One region of the Verrucosispora sp. WMMA2044 genome, then DNA from elsewhere that is predicted to be linked to it. Evidence: riboswitches for the same ligand, from Rfam matches in the RefSeq annotation. Region 1 holds a riboswitch; each other region holds the start of a gene.
What was found. Region 1 has a riboswitch for cyclic di-AMP ahead of O3597_RS15990 (C39 family peptidase). Riboswitches for the same ligand answer to the same signal wherever they lie in the genome.

Region 1 (4,948 bases):
TCCAGGCCATGAAGCGGGTGAAGAGGGTGGTGGGTGTCGGGCCGTCGTGCGGGTTGAGGCGGTAGAGGTCGCGCATCGCCTCGTACATCAGGCCGGCGAGGTAGATGGACAGGCCGGGCAGGTTCCCGTCGTATTCGACCCGCAGCAGCAGCCGGGCCTGACCGCAGGGCCAGGGCTGCCCGTCGACGCGGCAGCACCAGATCGGCCGCAACGGGGTGTGCGGCACCTCGTCACCACAGGTGGAGGGTCGCAGCGGACGCGGACCCCGCTCGGGAGGGAAAAGCCGGGTGGTGATCGCACCCGACCGGCCCACGGTCACCACCGGCCCCCGTTGACCCGCCGTTGCCACCCCGGTGAGGACACCGGCAGCAGCGTCGTCGGGCACAGGTAGCGGGCAACCCGGGTACGCACATCGACCTCCCAGTCATTGATCGGAAGGGGCCGCCCGGACACGGGGGAAGGCGCACGGGCGGCCCCGGGGCAGAACCGCCCCGTCCCTGTCTGGATGGGAGCGGCCCCGCTGCGTGACAGTCTGGTGAGGACACCGCTACTGTCGGAAGGCATCGACGCTGGCCACGGTGGGTTCCGGGTGCCCCGAACCGGCCCCTGGCGGCCCCTTGGCGATCTACGTAGACCCGGTGGAGGGGACATGGAACGCGAGCAGCCTTCCGACCTGCACGAGTTGATCCGTACGCAGCTCCGCCGGCTGCGAGCCGCGGCCGGCATGAACCAGGAGGAATTCGGTCGGCGGACGAACTACTCGGCGTCGCTGGTGTCCGCTGTGGAGGTGGGCACCCGTCCCCTCGACCGGCCGTACGCGAAGCGGGCCGACGAGGTGCTTCAGACCGGGGGCATGTTCGAGGAGTTGCTGCGCACGGCGGAGGTGCTGCGCCAACCCTCGTGGTTCCTGCCCTACCTGGAGGCCGAGCGCAACGCCCGGCAGCTCCGCTGTTACCAGCCGACGCTGGTGCCGGGCCTGCTCCAGACCGAGCGCTACGCCCGCGCGGTGATCCGGACCGACGCCGCGCTGACCGAGGCGGGGGTGGAGCGTCGGCTGGCCAACCGGATGGCCCGGCAGGCGGTGCTGGAGCAGGACGACCCGCCGCAACTCGTCGCGGTGATCGACGAGGTGGTGCTGCGGCGGGTCGACGAGGAGCTGAAGGACGTGCTGGTCGAGCAGGTGCACCACCTCATGGAGCTGGCCACCCGGCCCAACATCAGCGTGCACCTGGTGCCCACCGGCGTCGGCATGCACATCGGACTGACCGGCCCCTTCACCCTGGCGAGGGGCGCGGACGGCGGCTGGGTGGCTAATCTCGAAACTCAACTTGGCGGCGTTCTCGCCGACAAGGACGACGACCTGACCGCCCTGCTGTCCCGGTGGGAGACGGTGCGCAACGAGGCACTGTCCGGCCGCCAGTCGATCGAGCTGATGAAGGATGTGGTGAAGCCGTGGATCTGAACGGCGCGACCTGGCGCAAGTCCACCCGCAGCGGCGCCGGCGGCGGCGACTGTGTGGAGGTCGCCGACAACCTGACGGGCATCGTGCTGGTCCGCGACACCAAGGATCGCGACGGCGGCACGCTGGCCTTCACCCCGGCGGCCTGGGCGAGCTTCGTCGGCCAGGCGAAGCAGCACGGCCCGCACGCCTGACGTACGTACCCGGAAGCCCTCGGCCGGCGGGCCGAGGGCTTCCGGGTGTGCAGCGGGACCGGTGCGATCAGGCCGAGTAGCCGCGGGTGGCGGCCCAGTTGGCCAGGTCGATGGTGCTGAGCCAGTACGACGGGTACGAGGCGTCCGCCGAGTCGGCGATCTTCACCAGCCGCCCGGAGTCCTTGTAGCCGACCACGGCGATGTAGTGCCCGCCGGGGAAGGAGTGCCAGCGGCCGTCGGTGTCGGTGACGGTGCCGGCGACGTTCACCACGACGCCCCGCCCGTCGCTGACGGCGGTGACGACGTCCGCCTGGAGCTGGTCCATCTGGGCCGGGCTGGCCGCACCGCCACGGATCATCGTGGTCTCGTACGGGTCGCCCTTGACGACGGCGTTGAGGACGCGGGTGGTGTCCTCGGCCGAGTTGGTGCCCGCGAACGTGGTGCCGAGCTGGCTGGCCAGGGCGTCCTGGCTGCGCGCGACACCGGCGGCGCTCAGCGCGTTACGCACCGCGGCGGGACCGCAGTAGTAGCCGTTGATCTGGGCCTGGTGGTCGTACGCCAGGACCTTCGAGGCGGGCGGCTTCGGTGCCGCCTTCTTGCTGGTCAGATCCGGGTCCGGGGTGGCCGAGCTGGGCTTCGGCGACGGCGAGGCGGTGGCGCTTGCCGGTGCCGGGCTGGCCGGCGCGGCGCTGCTCGGCGCGGCGCTGCTCGGTGCGGCGCTGCTCGGTGCGGCGGTCGACGGCGCGACCTCCGCCTGGCTCGGCGCGGCCACCGTGTCGCCGGACAGTTCGGCGGCGGTGGTGGCCTGCGCGGGGGCCGGGGTGTTCCCGGTGCCGGCGAGGGCGGCTCCGGTGCCGGTGGCCAGGACGAGGGCCACGGCGGATCCGGCAACGAGCTGATAGGGGCGTTCGCTGACCAGCCGGCGGAGCCGGCGGGAAAGGGTGTGCTTCACGGATTCCTCCACGGGCTGAGGGGAGAACGGCACACCGGCTCCGGCGGTCGGGTCGGCAACGGGACGCCGACGACCGCCCGGGCGAGCGGGACAGGCCGTTCAAGGGGTACGCCCGGAAGAACCCGGGCGGTGGCGATGACCGGGGTCAGCTCGCGGCGGTCGGGCCGGCGAGCACGGGCACCGCGGTGCCGTGGAGGCGGGGGAACGGGGGAATCACATCGGACTGCACGAGGGTTGGTACTCCTTCCGTCACCGCCGACCGGGTTAGCTGACGGATTCGGGCGGGAAGTCGCCCTACCGCGGGCCGAGGCTCGCGGATTCACCCCAGTGGTGCAGTGGGTCCCCGGTTCGTGAGTTCACGATTGAGCGGGTCGGTACGGCGTCGCTTCCTGCGATCGGTTACCGCACCGGACGCGCTGACACTACTGGCCGGTCACCTCGAAGCCAACCCGCTCTGACCTGCTTAAACATGATCGAGCCAGGCAATTTTCGGGTAACCGGGAACTGGCGTCACTCAATGGGACCGACGGCATCCCGGGCGCCTTCGGGTGACAACCGGACGGCAGGGGAAAATCTCGCCGGGGATTACTGCGGTAATCGCCTCACCTACGAACAGTGACCGAATTTCGAGCAATGTGACCCAGCTCACGGAATTTCAGCCGAGCCGAGCCGGACGCCAGCGCGGGACCAGGTCGGGCCGCCCGGCGGTGGCTCGACCGGAGACGGGCGGTCGGGTCGGTCGGAGCCGCTCGGCGGCCGCGTACGCCTCGGCGGAGAGGCTGCGGGCCGCCTCGGTGGCCAGTTCCGCCGCCCGCCACAGGTCACGCTCCCGCTCGGCGGCCGATCGATAGGCGGCCAGACGGTTGTCGCGCACCACCCGGGCGAGGACCGCCTCCTGCTCGGCCGGGTGACGTCGGGGGTCCCAACCGGACCGGTGCGCCAGCACGTCGGTGAGCTGTCGGGCGGTCAGGTCACCGCGCCAGTGGGCAGCCATCGCGGCCCGGTGCAGCCAGCGTTCCCGAGCCGCGTACTCGGCCGGGGTGCGCGGGGTGCGCGGGGCCGACAGCCCGGTGACGCCGGCCAGCCGACGGGCGGCGGCCTCCGCCTGGTCGTACGCGGCCCAGGCGCGGTCCAGCTCCGCCTGGGCCACCCGCCACGCCGTACGCCGTCGCTCGGCGTTCTGCCCGGCACCGGCTGCCGCGACCGCCACCTCCCCGGCGTATCGGCGCAGGTCGGCCTCCTCGGTCGCGGCGCGGACCGCATCCTGGTCGGTGGTCTTCTCCACCGGCCCGGCCGGCTCCGGGCGGGCGACCAGCACGGTGAGTACGCCCAGCGCGAGCACCAGCAGAACCGACCAGATGGCGGCGGCGCGTGGCACCTCGATCAGGAACTGGTAGAGAACGGTCTTCTCCATGTCGGCACCTCAAAGACATCGGTACGGCGTCGGTGGTCGTACCGGCAGCGGATGGCGTTGCGGCGCGGTTGCCGGGTTGGCGGGCGGTGCCGCCGGTCATGGCGAGCATCGACGGCGCGACCGGCGGCGACGGGCTGGCCGTGCTCGGCGCCGAGGCGCGGCCGGGCGCGGTCTGGAGGCGCGGAAAGGGTCGCCAGGATCAGGCGTGCGGTGGGGCGCGGGCGACTCGGACACCCGTCACCCGAGCCGGCGACCCCCGCGTGACGCCGGCGGTGCCGCTGTCGAGCGCCGTCAGCCCGGGCTGGCCACCGGCCGCCGGTGGCATCGCGGGAATCCCGGACCCGGCGAAGTCACCGGCGTCCCGCGCGATCGGCGACCCGGTCGCCTCCGCCGCGTCAGCAGCGCGCGGTCCGGTGGACGACGCGGACACCCCGGCCAGGTCGGCGCCACCGGCACCGCGCACGGTCGGCGTCGCCAGGCCGACCGGGTCGAGGCCGGTCACCAGGTCGAGACCGGCCAGGTCGAGGGGTGCGGCGACTTCGCGGGCCAGGTCCGGTGCGACGGCGGCGGCCGGCGATGCGGCGGCGGGTGACTGGTCGGGCAGGGCCCAGGCGCCGAGGGTGAAGGCGGCGGCGACCGCGAGCCCGGTCAGCAGCCGCGCGGCCCAGCGCGCCAACCACCACAGCGGACGGGCGGGCGCGGCGGGAGGCACCTCGTCACGCTACCGCCACCGCCCGCCCGCACACACCGGTCCCCGGGCGTGTCGTACCGTCCGGCGAGTCGGCCACGTACGTCGATACGCGCAGGTCAGCCTGCCGGCCGCCTACCGTCCCTGATGGACGGGGCGGTCCTGCTCCGGGCCGGTGGCGGGGTCCGGGTCGCTGCCACCGGACACCCGCTGGCGCGGCAGCCCGTCCACGACCGGTCCG
Region 2 (4,948 bases), 2.6 Mb from region 1:
ACCGGGGCACGCTGCTGCGGCTGGAGCGGGCCGAGCTGGACGCCATCCGGGAGCGGGCGCTGCCTCGTGGCGCCCGCCGCAACGAGGTGCGTCGGGCCGGCTTCGACGGCGTGCTCGCCGCGCTCTGGGCGCAGGCCCGCCGGCTGGGCATCGCCGGGTTGCCCGAGCAGCGCGCCTTCGAGGACGAGCTGATCGACCGGACCGATTTCCGCGACTTCCTGAAGGCGTGGTGGCCCCGGCTGCATCCGCGGCACGTGCTCGCCTGGTTGGCCGATCCGCAGCGGTTGCGCCGGTACGGCGCGGGACTGCTCTCCGGCGCCGAGATCCGGCTGCTCGGCTCGGCCTACCGGGGGTTGGCCACGGATGGTCTGACCGTCGCCGACGTCGCGCTGCTGGACGAGCTGGACGCGCTGCTCGGCAAGCCGATGCGCGCTGCCCGCCGGAAGCGGGACCCGTTCCAGTTGGCCGGTGGGGTACGCGAGCTGAGCACGTTCGCCGACCGGCAGCGGGCCGCCCGGCAGGCCGCCCGGGAGCGCCCCGAGGATTACCGCGACTACGCCCACCTGGTGGTCGACGAGTCCCAGGACGTCTCACCGATGCAGTGGCGGATGGTGGGCCGGCGCGGCCGGTTGGCGTCCTGGACGGTGGTGGGCGACCCGGCGCAGACCGCGTGGACGGGGGATCCGCAGGAGTTGGCCCGGGCCCGCGACCAGGCGCTGGGGCGCCGTCGTCGGCACCGCTTCACGCTCACCACGAACTACCGCAACTCGGCCGAGATCTTCGCGGTGGCGGCGGCCGAGATCCGGCGGGCGTACCCCGATCTCGCGCTGCCCACCGCGGTCCGCTCCACCGGGATCGATCCGGTGCGGCTCGTGGTGCCGGCGCCCGAGTTGGAGACCACCGTCGTGACGGCCGCCAGCGCCCTGCTCGGCGAGGTGGAGGGCACCGTCGGGGTGATCACGCCGGTGCCGCGACGGGACCAGGTCGCGGCCTGGCTGGGAGCCCATGGCGGCGATCGGTTGCAGGTGGTGACCAGCCTGGAGGCCAAGGGCATGGAGTACGACGGGGTGGTGCTGGTCGCCCCGGCGGAGATCCGGGCGGAGCCCGGCGCCGGTGTCCGTACTCTCTACGTCGCGCTGTCCCGGGCCACCCAGCGGTTGACCACCGTCGAGGCGACCGGTTGAGATCGCGAGCCGACGATTGCACTCATAGCGATGTTGGCATAGGTCCGTCCCCGGCCCGCCTGACGACGCAAGGTGTCTGGGTGGGCGCCGGCCATGACCACCACCACGCTGCGGTCTCAACCGCCGCACACCGCCACTCCGGCCGGCTGTGGGCGGCGTTCGCCCTGCTCAGCGCCCTGATGCTGATCGAGGCAGGCACCGCTTTACGGACCGGTTCGCTGGCCCTGCTCTCCGACGCCGGGCACATGTTCACCGATGTGCTGGGCATCGGCATGGCCCTCGCGGCCGTGGCCGCCACCCGGCGGGCCGACACCGACCCACAACGCACCTTCGGGCTCTACCGGCTGGAGGTGCTCGCGGCCCTGGCCAACGCCGTACTGCTCTCCGGCGTCGCGGTGTACGTGCTGATCGAGGCGGTACGTCGATTCGGGGATCCGCCCGAGGTGCTCGCCGGCCCGGTTCTGGTGGTGGCGGCGCTCGGCCTGCTCGCCAACGTCGCCGCGTTCGCGCTGTTGCGCCCGGGGGCGCGGGAGAGCATCAACCTGCGGGGGGCCTACCTGGAGGTGCTGGCGGACCTGCTGGGCTCGCTGGGCGTGATCGCGGCCGCCCTGCTGATCGCCGTGACCGACTGGTGGTGGGCCGATCCGCTGGTGGCGGTCGCGATCGCCGTGTTCATCCTGCCCCGCACCTGGCGCCTGGGCCGGGCAGCGGTACGCATCCTGGTCCAGGCCGCACCGGAGCACCTGCAGGTCACCGCGGTGCACGACCGGCTGGCCGCGGTACCGGGCGTGGCCGGCGTCCACGACCTGCACGTCTGGACGTTGACCTCCGGAATGGAGGTCGCCTCCGCACACCTGACCGTCAGTCCGGACGCCGATGTCGGCACCGTCCTGGCGGCGGCCCGCTCGGCGCTGCACGAGGACTTCCAGATCGAACACGCGACCCTCCAGGTCGAGCCGCGTACCGACCCCGGGGGTTGCGGGTCGGTGCGGTGGTGACCAGGCCAATCGGAGAAAAGTAGGTTATTGTCCGATTTGCTCTGGTCTACTAGTCAACAACCGAACACCAGCAGTAACAGCAGCTGCACCGGTCACGTGCGCACCGGTAGGCTCTGACCCGGCCACCGCCAGGCGGCACCCACCGGTGCCGGCGGCGGCCGCCGCCTAATCGCCCGCCAGGGCGAACCGGGGAACCACGTTCCTGGGGTGTATCCGCGCCAGCGGTAGGGATCTTCCGTCCCGAACCCGTCAGCTAACCCGGTCGGCGGCTGACGGAAGGACATGTGCATGCCAGCAGTGGCAACGGTAAGACCGGCCGCCCGTACGGCGGCCCTGATCGCCGCCGCGCTCGCCCTCACCCTCGGCGTCGCGCTGGCTCCCTTCTCCCCAGCGACCGCCGCACCGCAGGCGTTGCGCGCGGCGGCACCGGGAGATGTGGACGACGAGGGCGGCACCCCGGCACTACGGGCCCAGTTGGAGGCGGCCAGCAAGGGCTATCTCGACGCCAAGACGGCGCTCGACCGCTCGGTGAAGCGACAGAAGAAGCTGGCCGAGCAGCTCAAGACGACCGAGAGCCAGGTCGCCGAGCGCGGTACCAAGGTCGCCGAGATCGCCGCGCAGGCGTACCGCACCGGACGGCTGGGTGCCGCGTCGGCGCTGCTCAACAGCGGGTCACCGGCCGGTTTCATGGACCGGGCGGCGGCGCTGGACGCGGTGGCCGCCAATGAGGACCGTGCGCTGCGGGAACTCCAGACCGCCCGGGACGAGGTCAGCGCCACCAAGCTGGCCCTGGACGCGGAGATCCAGGAACAGCGCAAGCAGGTGGCCGTGATGGCCAAGCGCAAGGACCAGGCCGAGCGGGCGTTGACCGTGGCCATCGAGCGGGACGAGGCGGCCGAGCGGGCCAGGGCCGCCGAACGGGCCGCCCGGTCACCGTCGCGTAGCGGCGGGTCGAGTCCCACCGCCAAGCCCGCTCCGCGTAACTCCGACGGGTCGTGGCCCTCGGAGTCGTGCAGCGTCAACGACCCCACCCCGGCCAACGGCTGCATCACCCCACGCACCCTGCACGCGCTGAAGCAGGCCAAGTCGGCTGGCTTCACCCGGTACGTCTCCTGCTACCGCTCCGGCGGCTCGGGCGAGCACCCGAAGGGTCGGGCCTGCGACTTCGCGGCCCAGAAGAAGGGCTTCGGCGGGGACGCGACCGGAGGTGACCGGACCTACGGCAACAACCTGGCGGCGTACTTCGTCAACAACGCCGACCGGCTCGCGGTGCTCTACGTGATCTGGTACAGGCAGATCTGGTTGCCCAGCAGCGGCTGGAAGTCGTACAGCGGTGCCCGCGGTGACCCGTCCAGCGACCACACCAACCACGTTCACCTGTCGGTGTACTGACCTCCTCGTCGCGCCGGGTGAACCGCTCTTCACGAGCGGTTCACCCGGCGTTGCGTTTTTCCGTCGGCCGGCCGGGCACCGTCCCTTCGGCGCGCGTCGACGCGTCTCGTTGGATACCGTCGTACCAGTAAGCGGTATTTGTCCGCTAGCGGGAGGAACGCCCATGGACGAGCGAATCGCCAGGCCCGGCGACGGTACGGACCACGGAGTGCGTTCATGAGCGGCCGCGTCATGATCTTCGCGCCGACCCCGCTGCTGACCGTCACCATCGACCAGCCGAGCGACGCACCGGAGCTGCACCTGCACCCGGGCGGGCAGGGGGTGTGGCAGGCCAGGATGGTGCTGTCCCTCGGCGTCGACGTGGTGCTCTGCGCGGCACTCGGGGGCGAGGTCGGGCAGGTGCTGGAGCCGTTGCTGGTCAGCGAGGGGGTCGACCTCAAGGTGGTGGCCCGCGACTCCGGTGGCACCGGCGGGTACGTGCACGACCGTCGCGAAGGTACCCGTCGGGAGGTCGTCGACGTGATCGGCCAACCGTTGAGCCGGCACGAGCTGGACGAGCTGTACAACCTCGCGCTCGGCGAGGGCCTGCGCGCGCCGGTGAGCGTGTTGAGCGGCCCGAACCATCCGTCCCTGGTCCCCGCCGACCTCTACCGGCGTTTTGCCGCCGATCTCGGCGCCAACGGCGGCCGGGTGGTGGTGGACCTCTGCGGCGAGCACCTGACGGCCGTCCTGGAAAGCGGGGTCTTCTTCCTCAAGGTCAGTCACGAGGAGCTGATCGCCGACGGGCGGGCCGAGGGCGACGACGAGGAACAGCTCACCCGCGCGATGTACGACCTGCACGCCTCCGGTGCCGAGAACGTGGTGGTCAGCCGGGCCGACAAGCCCGCGTTGGCACTCGTCGACGGCGAGGTGTTCACGGTGCGGATGCCGCGCCTGGAGGCGGCCGACCCCCGCGGGGCGGGCGACTCGATGACCGCCGGGGTCGCCGCCGTGGTGGCCCGGGGCGGCGATGTGCGCACGGCGATCCGTACCGGCGCGGCGGCCGGCGCACTCAACGTCACCCGGCACGGCCTCGGCACCGGCCGACTCGACTCGATCAACGGCCTCGTCGACCGGGTCCGACTCGAACCGGCGGGCAGCCGTCCGCAGGAGCGGACCACCCCCGACGAGCTGGCGCAACGGGCGGGTGGCCGGTGAGGCTACGGGTCCTGATCACCAACGATGACGGGATCGCCGCGCCGGGCATCCAGGCGCTGGCCCGGGCGGCCGTCGACCGGGGCCTGGACGTGGTGGTGGCCGCCCCGTTGGAGGAGGCCAGCGGCACCAGCGCCGCGATGAGCGCGGTGGAGCAGGACGGGCAGGTGGTGGTCCGCG
Region 3 (4,948 bases), 1.8 Mb from region 1:
AGGGCGGCTGCTCCGGCAGCGGTGACCAGGTGTCGGACACCCCTGCCGAGGCCTCGCCGGCCAGCGGCTGCCCGACCGGCCGGGACACCTGCTCAAGCTCGGGCCTGGACCCGATCACCAACTTCATGGACTACTCGTACGACGGCTGCATGTACCAGTTCACCCCGGGCCAGGCCACCCGCATGATCAACGCCTGGAACTCCTACCGCGCGGCATAGCGCGTTCACCGCACCGCGTACCGCAGGTGCCGGCTCCGTCGAACGGGGCCGGCACCTGCGCGTGTGGGTCAGGCGGCGCGGCTGTGGTGCCGCCCGGAGTGGGCCGGCACCGGGCGCGCGGCCTGGGGCGTGGCGCCCGCCGGGTCGAGCCAGACCTGGACCGCCGGACGGGCCGCCAGCTCGCTCGGCCCAGCCACCGACTGCTCCCGTCGGGCCAGCATCGCCACGTCGACCGTGAACTCGAACAGGCGCCAGTCGGCGTGCGGGGCGGCCCGCGCCGCGAACGCCAGCCGGGCGACGGTGGCATCGTCCGTGACGGGCCGGGCGCGCCCGGCGACGTACGCCTCGTCGTCGCTCTCCTCCGGCGGGAACGAGTGCAGCGCGTAACGGCCGTCGCGCTCCAGGTCGCGCCGCTTCGGTGAGTCGATCACGAAGCAGTAGAGACCGTCGTCGGTGATCACCGGAGAGACCGGGTGCACCCGGGGTCCGCCGTCGGCGCGGACCGTGGCCAGGTAGCCGAAGCCCGGGCCGTACTGCTGCATGAGAAGGCGGATCCCGTCGGCGAGTCGAGGCTCGTCAGCGGCGAATTCGGACCAGGAAGCCATGCCGACATCCTATCGAACACACGTTCGAAGCGGGTAGTCCGGCACGCGTGTCGCATACCGGCAGCTATGGTGTGGCGATGCTGCTCTCCGACCGCGACCTGGTCTCCGAGATCAAGGCGGGCACCCTGGCGCTCGAACCGTTCGAGCCCACCCTGGTGCAGCCCTCCAGCATCGACGTACGTCTGGACAAACTCTTCCGGGTCTTCAACAACCACCTCTACACCCACATCGACCCGGCCACCCGACAGGACGACCTCACCTCCGCGGTCGAGGTGCCCGACGGCCAGGCGTTCGTGCTGCACCCGGGCGAGTTCGTCCTCGCCTCCACGCTCGAGGTCATCTCGCTGGGCGACCAGCTCGCCGGCCGCCTCGAAGGCAAGTCCAGCCTGGGACGGCTCGGCCTGCTCACCCACTCCACCGCCGGCTTCATCGACCCCGGCTTCTCCGGTCACGTCACCCTGGAACTGTCCAACGTGGCAAACCTGCCGATCACCCTCTGGCCGGGGATGAAGATCGGGCAGCTCTGCATCTTCCGGCTCTCCTCGCCGGCCGAGCATCCGTACGGCTCGGCCGTCTACGGCTCCCGCTATCAGGGTCAGCGCGGCCCGACGCCCAGTCGTGCCTGGCAGAGCTGGCGCACCTGGCCCACCCGCTGACACCGCAGATCCTCAGCCGGGCCGGCCGAAACTGTGCACCGGGCTGCTGTCCAGCCGCTTCATCTTGACCGGTTGACCCGCCCGGGAGGCGTGCACCACCCAGCCGTCGCCGACGTACATCCCGACATGGTGCAGGTCCCGGTAGTAGAAGACCAGGTCGCCGGGGCGCAACGCGCCGCGACTGACCGACTCGGTGACCCGGCGCTGTCTCGCCGCGTTGTGCGGCAGTGCGACACCGGCCCGCGACCAGGCGGCCAACGTCAGCCCGGAACAGTCGTACGCGTCGGGCCCCTCGGCGCCCCAGGAGTACGGCTTGCCGATCTGGGCGCAGGCGAAGGTCACCGCCTCGCCGGCCGCACCACCCGGGTAGCTGGCCGGGCAGGGCGCCGGCCGTAGCGGCCCACCACCACCCTTCCCGTACGCCCGCAGCCGGAGCCGTTGCAACCTGTCGATCTCGGCGTCGATCTGTCGCCGCCGCTCGGCGAGATCAGCCTCGGTACGGGTCAGCTCGCCGATCGTGCGGTCCAGGCCGGCCTTGGCGGCGGCGAGTTCGTCGCGCAGGTCACTCGCGTGCCGCACGTCCTGCTGCTGCACGCGGGCGTACCGGTCGAGCAGCCCGAGCTGCTCGACCACCTCGCCCGGCGACCGGCTGCCGAGCAGCGTGTTGACGACCCGGACCTGTTCGCCCTTGTACGCGCGGGCGGCGAGCTTGCCGACCCGGTCCATGGCCTCGTCCACCTGGCGTTGCAGCGGTGCCATCCGGGCGGCCAGCGCGTCCGCCTCCCGCCGCTTGCCGGCCAGGTCCTGCCGGGTCGCGTTGTGCTGCTCGATGACGGGTTCGAGCCGATTCCAGTCCTCGTCGATCTGGCGCTCGATGTCGGCGACCGTGGGCTCGGCCCGGGCCTGCGTCGCGCCGCCGACCAGCATCACAGCGGTCGCGGCCAGGCCGGCGAGAATGCAGCGGTACCAGCTGGAACGCGGCGCCGCCGTCGGTCGGCCGGGCATCCCCGGCCGCAGTGACGGTGGCCGCGGGGCATGGTCTGCCACCGGGCTCAGCACTCCTTCTTCCGCTACCGCCTACCGGGTTAGCTGACGGGTTCGGGCGGGAAGGGACGCCCTACCGTGACCGTCACGGATTCACCCCGGGTACCTGGTTCCCCGGCTCGCTGACGAGCGATTCGGCGGTGTCGGACCGTTACCGCCCGGGCTGGGCGGACCTGCCAGCGGCCGACGATTGCCCAGCGTAGGGACGATCGGCGTCGATACGCAACACAACCGCACCGTTACCGTGGGTGCTGATACCCGACAACGGCGAGGGCCCCCGTCGACTTGACCGGGGGCCCTCGGGCGTTCCTACGCGACCGCTCAGCGGACGCTGGTGGCGGCTCAGCCGGGGCGGCGGAAACCGGCGACCGGCATGGTCGTGATGGGCGAGACGTTCACCGGCTTGCCGGCGCGAGCCGCGTGCACCATCTGGTTGTTGCCGAGGTACAGCCCGACGTGGCTCACGTCGCTGCGGAAGAAGACCAGATCGCCGGGACGGGCATCGGCGCGGGAGACGGCCTTGCCCTCGTTCCACTGGGCACCGGTGAAGTGGGTGAGGTAGATCCCCGCGGCCTTGTACGCGTACTGGGTCAGACCCGAGCAGTCGAACGAGTTCGGGCCGGTGGCACCCCAGACGTACGGCTTGCCGACCTGGGCGCACGCGGTCCGGATGGCCGTGCGGGCGGCGTCGCTGACCACACCGTTGATGGTCGGGCAGTTGGTGGTCTTCACCGTCGTCACCGGCAGCGACTTCTCCAGCCGCTTGATCTCGGCGTCGATCTGCTTCTTCTTGGCCGCCAGCTGCTTCTGCTTCGCCTCCTGGTCGGCGATCAGGGCGTCGAGCTTGGCCTTCTGGTCGTCGTACTTCTTGCGGATCTTCATGACGCCTTCGAGCTCGCGGCGCTCCTGCGAGGCGAGCCGGTCGAGAAAGGCCATCTGCTCGCCGAGCTCGTTCGGCTTCGAATTGAGCAGGACGACACCGATCTCCTTGGACGGGCCGGTGATGTAGTACCGGGAGGCGAGATCGGCCACCCGGTTCATCGCCAGCTCGGTCTCCAGGGCCAGCGGCTGGATCTTCTTCTCCAGGCTCTTCGACTTCTGCTTGTTGACCCGCAGCTGGGAGCGCACCTTGTTGTACTGCTCGATGGTGGGTTCCAGCTTCTGCCACTGCTTGTCGATCTGGGCCTCGATCTCGTCGACCGAGGGCTCGGCGTACGCGGGGGCGGCGAGCAGGCCGGCACCGACCGCGGCGGCGGCGACCAGGACGACCAGCCCGCGGGCGGCCCTACGCAGGCCACCCGGACGGGATCGTCCCGGCGCACGACGATGGAGGGGCATGGTTGCCACCGGCAGCGTCTCCTTTGCAACCGACCACCGGGCGTCCCGCGAGAGGTATGTGGCGGGATCCGACGACCCATGGCGGTCGGTGCCCCACATTAGGGAACGGTAGGTGGGGAATCAAGGCGACCAACGGCTCATTCACCTTTGCGCGACGGTACGCACACAAAGGGTGTCGGCCGATTCGTTATAGTTACGTACGCCAATACAAAACCGGGCGGGGCGGCACTGGATAGGGGTGCCGCCCCGCCCGGTGTGTTCGGGCCGGTCAGCCGGCCACCGGCGTGGTCTCCTCGGCGCCGCCGACCTGCTCGGGCTTGACCGAGCGGAGCAGAACGCTGGCCACGTCGATGACCTCGACCTGCTCTCCGGCACCCTTGCCGTTCACCCCGTCGGTGAGCATCGTCGAACAGAACGGACAACCGACGGCGACCGTCCTCGCCCCGGTGGACATGGCCTCCTCGACCCGGTCCACGTTGATCCGCTTGCCGATGCGCTCCTCCATCCACATGCGGGCACCACCCGCACCGCAGCAGAAGGAGCGCTCGCTGTTGCGGGGCATCTCGGTCAACTCGCCCTGGATCGCACTGCCGAGCACCTCACGCGGCGGGGTGAAGACCCGGTTGTGCCGGCCGAGGTAGCAGGGATCGTGGTAGGTCACCCCGCCGTCGACCGGCTGCACCGGGGTGAGCCTGCCGGTGGCGACCAGGTGGGCCAGCAACTGGGTGTGGTGCACCACCTCGAACTCGCCGCCCAGCTGGCCGTACTCGTTGCCCAGGGTGTTGAAGCAGTGTGGGCAGGTGGCCACGATCTTGCGCTTGGCCTTCTCCCGGCCCTCGAACGCCTCGTTCAGGGTCTCGACGTTCTGCTGGGCGAGCATCTGGAAGACGAACTCGTTGCCGATGCGGCGGGCCGGGTCACCGGAGCAGGTCTCCCCCTCACCGAGGATGGCGAACGAGACACCCGCCTCGTTGAGCAGGGTCGCGACCGCCCGGGTGGTCTTCTTCGCCCGATCCTCGAACGCGCCGGCGCAGCCCACCCAGAACAGGTACTCGAAGTCCTCGATCTCACCGACCCGGGGCACCTC
Region 4 (4,948 bases), 1.4 Mb from region 1:
GATCCGCCAGGTGCCGTCTGCGGCCAGCTCCGGATGGACGTGCCGGAAGCCGGACAGATCACGGCGGGCCACGATGAGGTGCATCCGTTCGTCGTGGCTGACGTCGTATCCGGTCACGGGACGGCCGTCGGGCCCGGTGATCCGGAACGCGAATTCACCCGGCGGGGCGTCGACCGGCACCAGGGTGTAGCCACGGTCGGAGACGAGCAAACCGCCGGGCAGGTGCCCAGCCTCCCCTTCCCCGTGCCCGACCGGCCCCGCCGCTCGGCCGGTGTCGCCCTCGGCGCGGACGTCAACCCCGTGACCGGCACCCTCGCTGTCGTGGTCGGCGGCGAGCACGTTCACCGGACCGGCCAGCTGCCCCACCCCGTACGCCGCGCCGAAGACCGCCGCCAGGCCGAGCACGAAACCGCTCAGCCTCGTCGCCGTGTTCATGCTCGACTCCTCGGTTTCCGCCTGCCGGCCGGCTCAGGCGCCGACCAGCTCGTATCCGGCCTCGTCCACCGCGGCACGCACCGCGTCACCGGAGAGCGGTTGGTCACTGGTGACGATCACCTGACCGGTGGCCAGGTCCACCTGGACGTCGCTGACTCCCTCGATCGCACCGATCTCGGTGCTGACCGCGTTGACGCAGTGCCCGCAGGTCATGCCCTGCACCTGGTACGTCGTGCTGACCATGCGACTCTCCTCACCAACTCGCCAGGGTGGCCGAGCACCACCCGATACCCGTAGGGGGTATCTACGACATCGACCGTACCATACCCCCTGGGGGTAGGCTATTCTTGTCGGCATGAGCACACCCGCGCCGATCCGTGGTTACACCGCCAGCAAGGACCAACTCCTGGCCCGGCTGCGCCGCGTGGAGGGCCAGGTGCGCGGCATCGAGAAGATGGTCGACGACGATCGCTACTGCATCGACGTGCTCACCCAGATCTCCGCCATCCAGGCCGCGCTGGACAAGGTCGCCCTCGGTCTGCTCGACGGGCACGCCCGGCACTGCATGCACGAAGGTGCCGCCGAGGGGCGCGCCGACGAGATGGCGACCGAGATGATGGCCGCCGTGGGCCGGCTCATGAAGCGCGGCTGACCCGACCCGCCGACATACCCTCGCGAACGGCGTCGGGAGGTCGGGCTGGTTACCATTCGCACACGATGGCCAGCCGAAATCCGTGCCGCGCGGCCCGAGGTCGCCGGCGGGCACCCGCCCCTGCCCCCGCCGCCGTCGCGAACCCCTCCACAGCTCACGGTACGCAGCCACCCCGCCACCTTCCGGCCATTCGGGCTGCCCTTCGACACGGTCGTCCGGCGGCAGTGAACCGTCTCGCCCATCGACACGTACTCAGCCCTGAAATCGTTGGGAGACACTGAATGGGCGCCGACCACACCCGTTCCGCTCCGCCCACCCCGCCCCGGGTGCGGCGGATCCTCGTCGTGACGGTGGTCCCCCTCTTCCTCGCCACCCTGGTCGCCGCGATCGTGCTCTGGCCCCGGGACGCCCCACGTCCCGAGGCCACCGACGACACCCCCCGCTACCACGGCACGGTCACCCGGGTGGTGAGCGAGCCCTGCCCGCCCAACCCGGTGGTGCCCGAGGGCACACCGACGACCGCGGCGGGCCCCTGCGGCACGGTCACCGTGCGGGTGCAGACCGGCCCGGACGCCGGCCAGGAGGTGCAGACGCCCATCCCGAGCGGGCCGGGAGCACCCCGCATCGACGTCGGCGACGACATCATCCTGGTCTCGCTGATCGACCCGGAGGACCCGTCGGTCAGCACCTACAACATCGCCGAACACCAGCGCGGCAAGCCGCTGGTGTGGCTGGCCGTGCTCTTCGCCGCCGCCATCGTCGCCTTCGGGCGGCTACGGGGCCTGGCGGCGCTGGGTGGCCTGGCGGCCAGCTTCGCGATCCTGCTGACCTTCGTGCTGCCCGGCATCAGCGCCGGCCGGCCGCCGCTCGCGGTCGCCATCGTCGGCGCCTCGTTGATCATGTTCGTGGTGCTGTACCTGACCCACGGCATCTCCGCGCAGACCTCGGTGGCCGTACTCGGCACGCTCGCCAGTCTGGTCCTCACCGGCCTGCTCGGGCTGGCCGCCACCGGGGCCACCCACCTGACCGGATTCGGCAGCGAGGACGCCACCACCCTGTCCATGTTCCGCGCCGACGTCGACCTGCACGGCCTGCTGCTCGCCGGCATCATCATCGGCTCGCTGGGCGTGCTCGACGACGTCACGGTCACCCAGGCCGCCGCGGTCAACGAGCTGCGTCACGCCAACCCGAACCTCTCCCGTCGGGAGCTGTACCGCTCGGCCACCCGGGTCGGGCGGGCCCACATCGCCTCGGTGGTGAACACCATCGTGCTGGCGTACGCCGGCGCCTCGCTGCCACTGCTGCTCCTGCTGACCGCGGACTCCCGCGCGCTGGGCCAGATCCTGACCAGCGAGTTCCTCACCACGGAGATCGTCCGAAGCGTGGTGGCCACGCTCGGGCTGATCGCCGCGGTACCGCTGACCACGGCGCTGGCGGCGGTCGTCACGACCGCCGGACGCGGCGAGGCCGGCGCCCACACGGGTGAACCCACCCCCCTGGTCCCCCGGCCGGCGACGGACCGGGCCGAGGCGCTCCGCGCGCTGAGCACCCCACCCACCCGCAACACGTCCCCCGCCACCCCCTCGGGGTGGCCCGACCCGGACAGGAGCACGGACACCACATGGTGACACTCCTCAACGTGACCGCCCCTGCCGATGCGGCTCGAAACCGTGTCGCTGGTCACTCAAAGCGATTACGAAATGACGCATCTCGTCGGGTTCGGGGCGTAGAAGCACAGATGGACTGTCGGGTAACCTCACTGCCGGTCACCGCCGAAGGCGCGCAGCGGCGCCTGCGGTGCCACCGCCCAATCGCCCTCGGGCGAGCCGGGGACCCAGGTAGGTGGGGTGAATCCGCGAAAGCGGTAGGGGCCACTTCCGTCCCGAACCCGTCAGCTAACCCGGTCGGCGGTCGATGGAAGGGAAAACAGTGACGGCACCCCTACGCCGCTGGTTGACACCCGTGGTGGCCGTGCTCGCCGCGTTCGCCGTGTTCGCCGGTCCGATGCCGGCCACGGCCGCGCCGAACGACCCCAAACCGGCGGAGCACGACGACGACCCGCCGATGCTCAACGATCTGATCGAGGCGACCACCCGGGACTACTCCAAGGCCAAGGCCAAGCTGGAGAAGTCCAAGAAGCGCCAGCTCCGACTGGCGGTCGAGGTCCGCTCCGCTCAGGCCGACCTGGACGCGCTCTCCCCGCAGGTCGCCCAGATCGCCACCCAGTCCTACCGGACCGGCCGGGTCGGCGCGATCGCCATGTTGTTGCAGAGCAGCGCACCGGACTCGTTCATCAACCGGGCCTCCGCGCTTGACGAGCTGAACCTGGTGAACGACAAGAAGCTGGGCGAGGTCAACGCGATCAAGCTCCGTGCCGAGCAGGCCAAGCTCGCGCTCGACGCCGAGGTGCGCGAGCAGAAGAAGCTGACCAACGACATGGCGCGCAAGAAGAGCGAGGCGGAGAAGTCCCTCCGGCTGGTCGGCGGTGTCGGCCTGACCGGCGGACTGGTGGACGCCACCTCGCCGGTGGCCCGGATCGGGCCGAACCGGTCCTCGGACGGCGGCTGGAAGCCCGAGTCGTGCAGCCAGAACGACCCCACCACGTCGGGCTGCATCACGCCCCGGACGCTGCACATGTACAAGGAGGTCAAGCGGGCCGGGTTCAACCGGTTCGTCGGCTGCTTCCGACCGGGTGACAAGTTCGAGCACCCCAAGGGCCGGGCCTGCGACTGGTCGTTGCAGAACAGCGGCTTCAGCCCGTGGCACAACAACGACACCCGGATCTACGGCAACAACCTGGCGGCCTTCCTGGTCCGCAACGCCGACCGGCTGGGCGTCTACTACGTGATCTGGAACCGGCAGATCTGGTTCGCGGCGACGGAGCGCTGGAGTTCCTACAGCGGACCGTCCAACCACACCGACCACGTGCACGTGTCACTGCTCTGATCGCCCGACACGACGCGCCGAGGGCCGTCCCACCAACCGTGGTGGGACGGCCCTCGTCGTTCAGGACGTCGTCGTCGGTCGCGGATCAGGGCGCGGTCGCCATCGCGCCGGTCAGTTCGGCGGGTTCCGCGGCCACCGCCCGCACCTCACCGGCGGCCAGCCGGTAGGACATGCCGACCACCGCGCATCGCCCGGCGGCCACCTCCGCCGCGAGGGTCGCCGAGGAGTCCAGCATCGTCTCGACGGTACGCGCGATGTGGATGTCGACGATCTCGTCCAGCTCGTGCACCCCGGCGTCCTGTGCTCGGCGCAGGCTCGGCACCACCGCGTCGACCACGGCGCCCAGATGCCCGGGGGGCGTGGTGTCGGTGGCCAGTGCCTCGCGGGCCGCCTGGACGGCGCCGCACGAGTCGTGGCCCAGCACCACCACCAGCGGCGTACGCAGCACGGCCACCGCGTACTCCACGCTGCCCAGCACCTCCGGCCCGACGGTGTGCCCGGCGGTACGGACCACGAAGAGGTCGCCCAGCCCGCGATCGAAGATGATCTCGGCGGCGAGCCGGGAGTCGGAACAGCCGACGATCACCGCGAAGGGATGCTGCTCGGTCGCGACGGCGGCCCGACGCCCGGCGTTCTGGTTGGGATGCCGCAGCGCGTCGGTGACGAATCGACGGTTGCCGGCGAGCAGTTCGGCGAGGGCCCGCTGCGGGGCACCGGGATGATCCACGCTGAGCACCTCGCGGTCCGGACCGGGTTGCGGACCGAGCGTTCCGGGTCGACTCATCCGGCTGCACCTCGTCTCTGGGAGGAATGCCTGGTCATCCCGGCCGACGCTGGTCACGGGCTGCCATCACGGTCACACGCGACCTAACGCACGTCAAGCTATACGTGATATGTATTTCATGCATCAGTCGA

Region 2: it holds a riboswitch for cyclic di-AMP, as region 1 does, so the genes downstream of both, O3597_RS04410 (hypothetical protein) here and O3597_RS15990 (C39 family peptidase) in region 1, are expected to answer to the same signal.
Region 3: it holds a riboswitch for cyclic di-AMP, as region 1 does, so the genes downstream of both, O3597_RS24500 (NlpC/P60 family protein) here and O3597_RS15990 (C39 family peptidase) in region 1, are expected to answer to the same signal.
Region 4: it holds a riboswitch for cyclic di-AMP, as region 1 does, so the genes downstream of both, O3597_RS22590 (hypothetical protein) here and O3597_RS15990 (C39 family peptidase) in region 1, are expected to answer to the same signal.

The regions. Positions count from the first base shown of each region.
Region 1 is NZ_CP114913.1:3,527,032-3,531,979, forward strand. It holds gene O3597_RS15975 (hypothetical protein) at 1-295, opposite strand, end outside; gene O3597_RS15980 (helix-turn-helix transcriptional regulator) at 650-1,462, shown strand; gene O3597_RS15985 (DUF397 domain-containing protein) at 1,459-1,653, shown strand; gene O3597_RS15990 (C39 family peptidase) at 1,721-2,617, opposite strand; cyclic di-AMP (ydaO/yuaA leader) riboswitch at 2,844-2,984, opposite strand; gene O3597_RS15995 (hypothetical protein) at 3,261-4,019, opposite strand; gene O3597_RS16000 (hypothetical protein) at 4,219-4,731, opposite strand; gene O3597_RS16005 (acyltransferase) at 4,843-4,948, opposite strand, start outside.
Region 2 is NZ_CP114913.1:954,862-959,809, reverse strand. It holds gene O3597_RS04420 (AAA family ATPase) at 1-1,184, shown strand, start outside; gene O3597_RS04415 (cation diffusion facilitator family transporter) at 1,265-2,182, shown strand; cyclic di-AMP (ydaO/yuaA leader) riboswitch at 2,335-2,466, shown strand; gene O3597_RS04410 (hypothetical protein) at 2,471-3,574, shown strand; gene O3597_RS04405 (PfkB family carbohydrate kinase) at 3,791-4,771, shown strand; gene O3597_RS04400 (5'/3'-nucleotidase SurE) at 4,768-4,948, shown strand, end outside.
Region 3 is NZ_CP114913.1:5,373,761-5,378,708, forward strand. It holds gene O3597_RS24485 (zinc metalloprotease) at 1-218, shown strand, start outside; gene O3597_RS24490 (pyridoxamine 5'-phosphate oxidase family protein) at 287-823, opposite strand; gene dcd (dCTP deaminase) at 901-1,479, shown strand; gene O3597_RS24500 (NlpC/P60 family protein) at 1,492-2,526, opposite strand; cyclic di-AMP (ydaO/yuaA leader) riboswitch at 2,539-2,673, opposite strand; gene O3597_RS24505 (C40 family peptidase) at 2,866-3,861, opposite strand; gene O3597_RS24510 ((Fe-S)-binding protein) at 4,130-4,948, opposite strand, start outside.
Region 4 is NZ_CP114913.1:4,975,708-4,980,655, forward strand. It holds gene O3597_RS22570 (hypothetical protein) at 1-435, opposite strand, end outside; gene O3597_RS22575 (copper ion binding protein) at 469-678, opposite strand; gene O3597_RS22580 (metal-sensitive transcriptional regulator) at 791-1,087, shown strand; gene O3597_RS22585 (YibE/F family protein) at 1,369-2,715, shown strand; cyclic di-AMP (ydaO/yuaA leader) riboswitch at 2,882-3,013, shown strand; gene O3597_RS22590 (hypothetical protein) at 3,017-4,033, shown strand; gene O3597_RS22595 (carbonic anhydrase) at 4,119-4,817, opposite strand.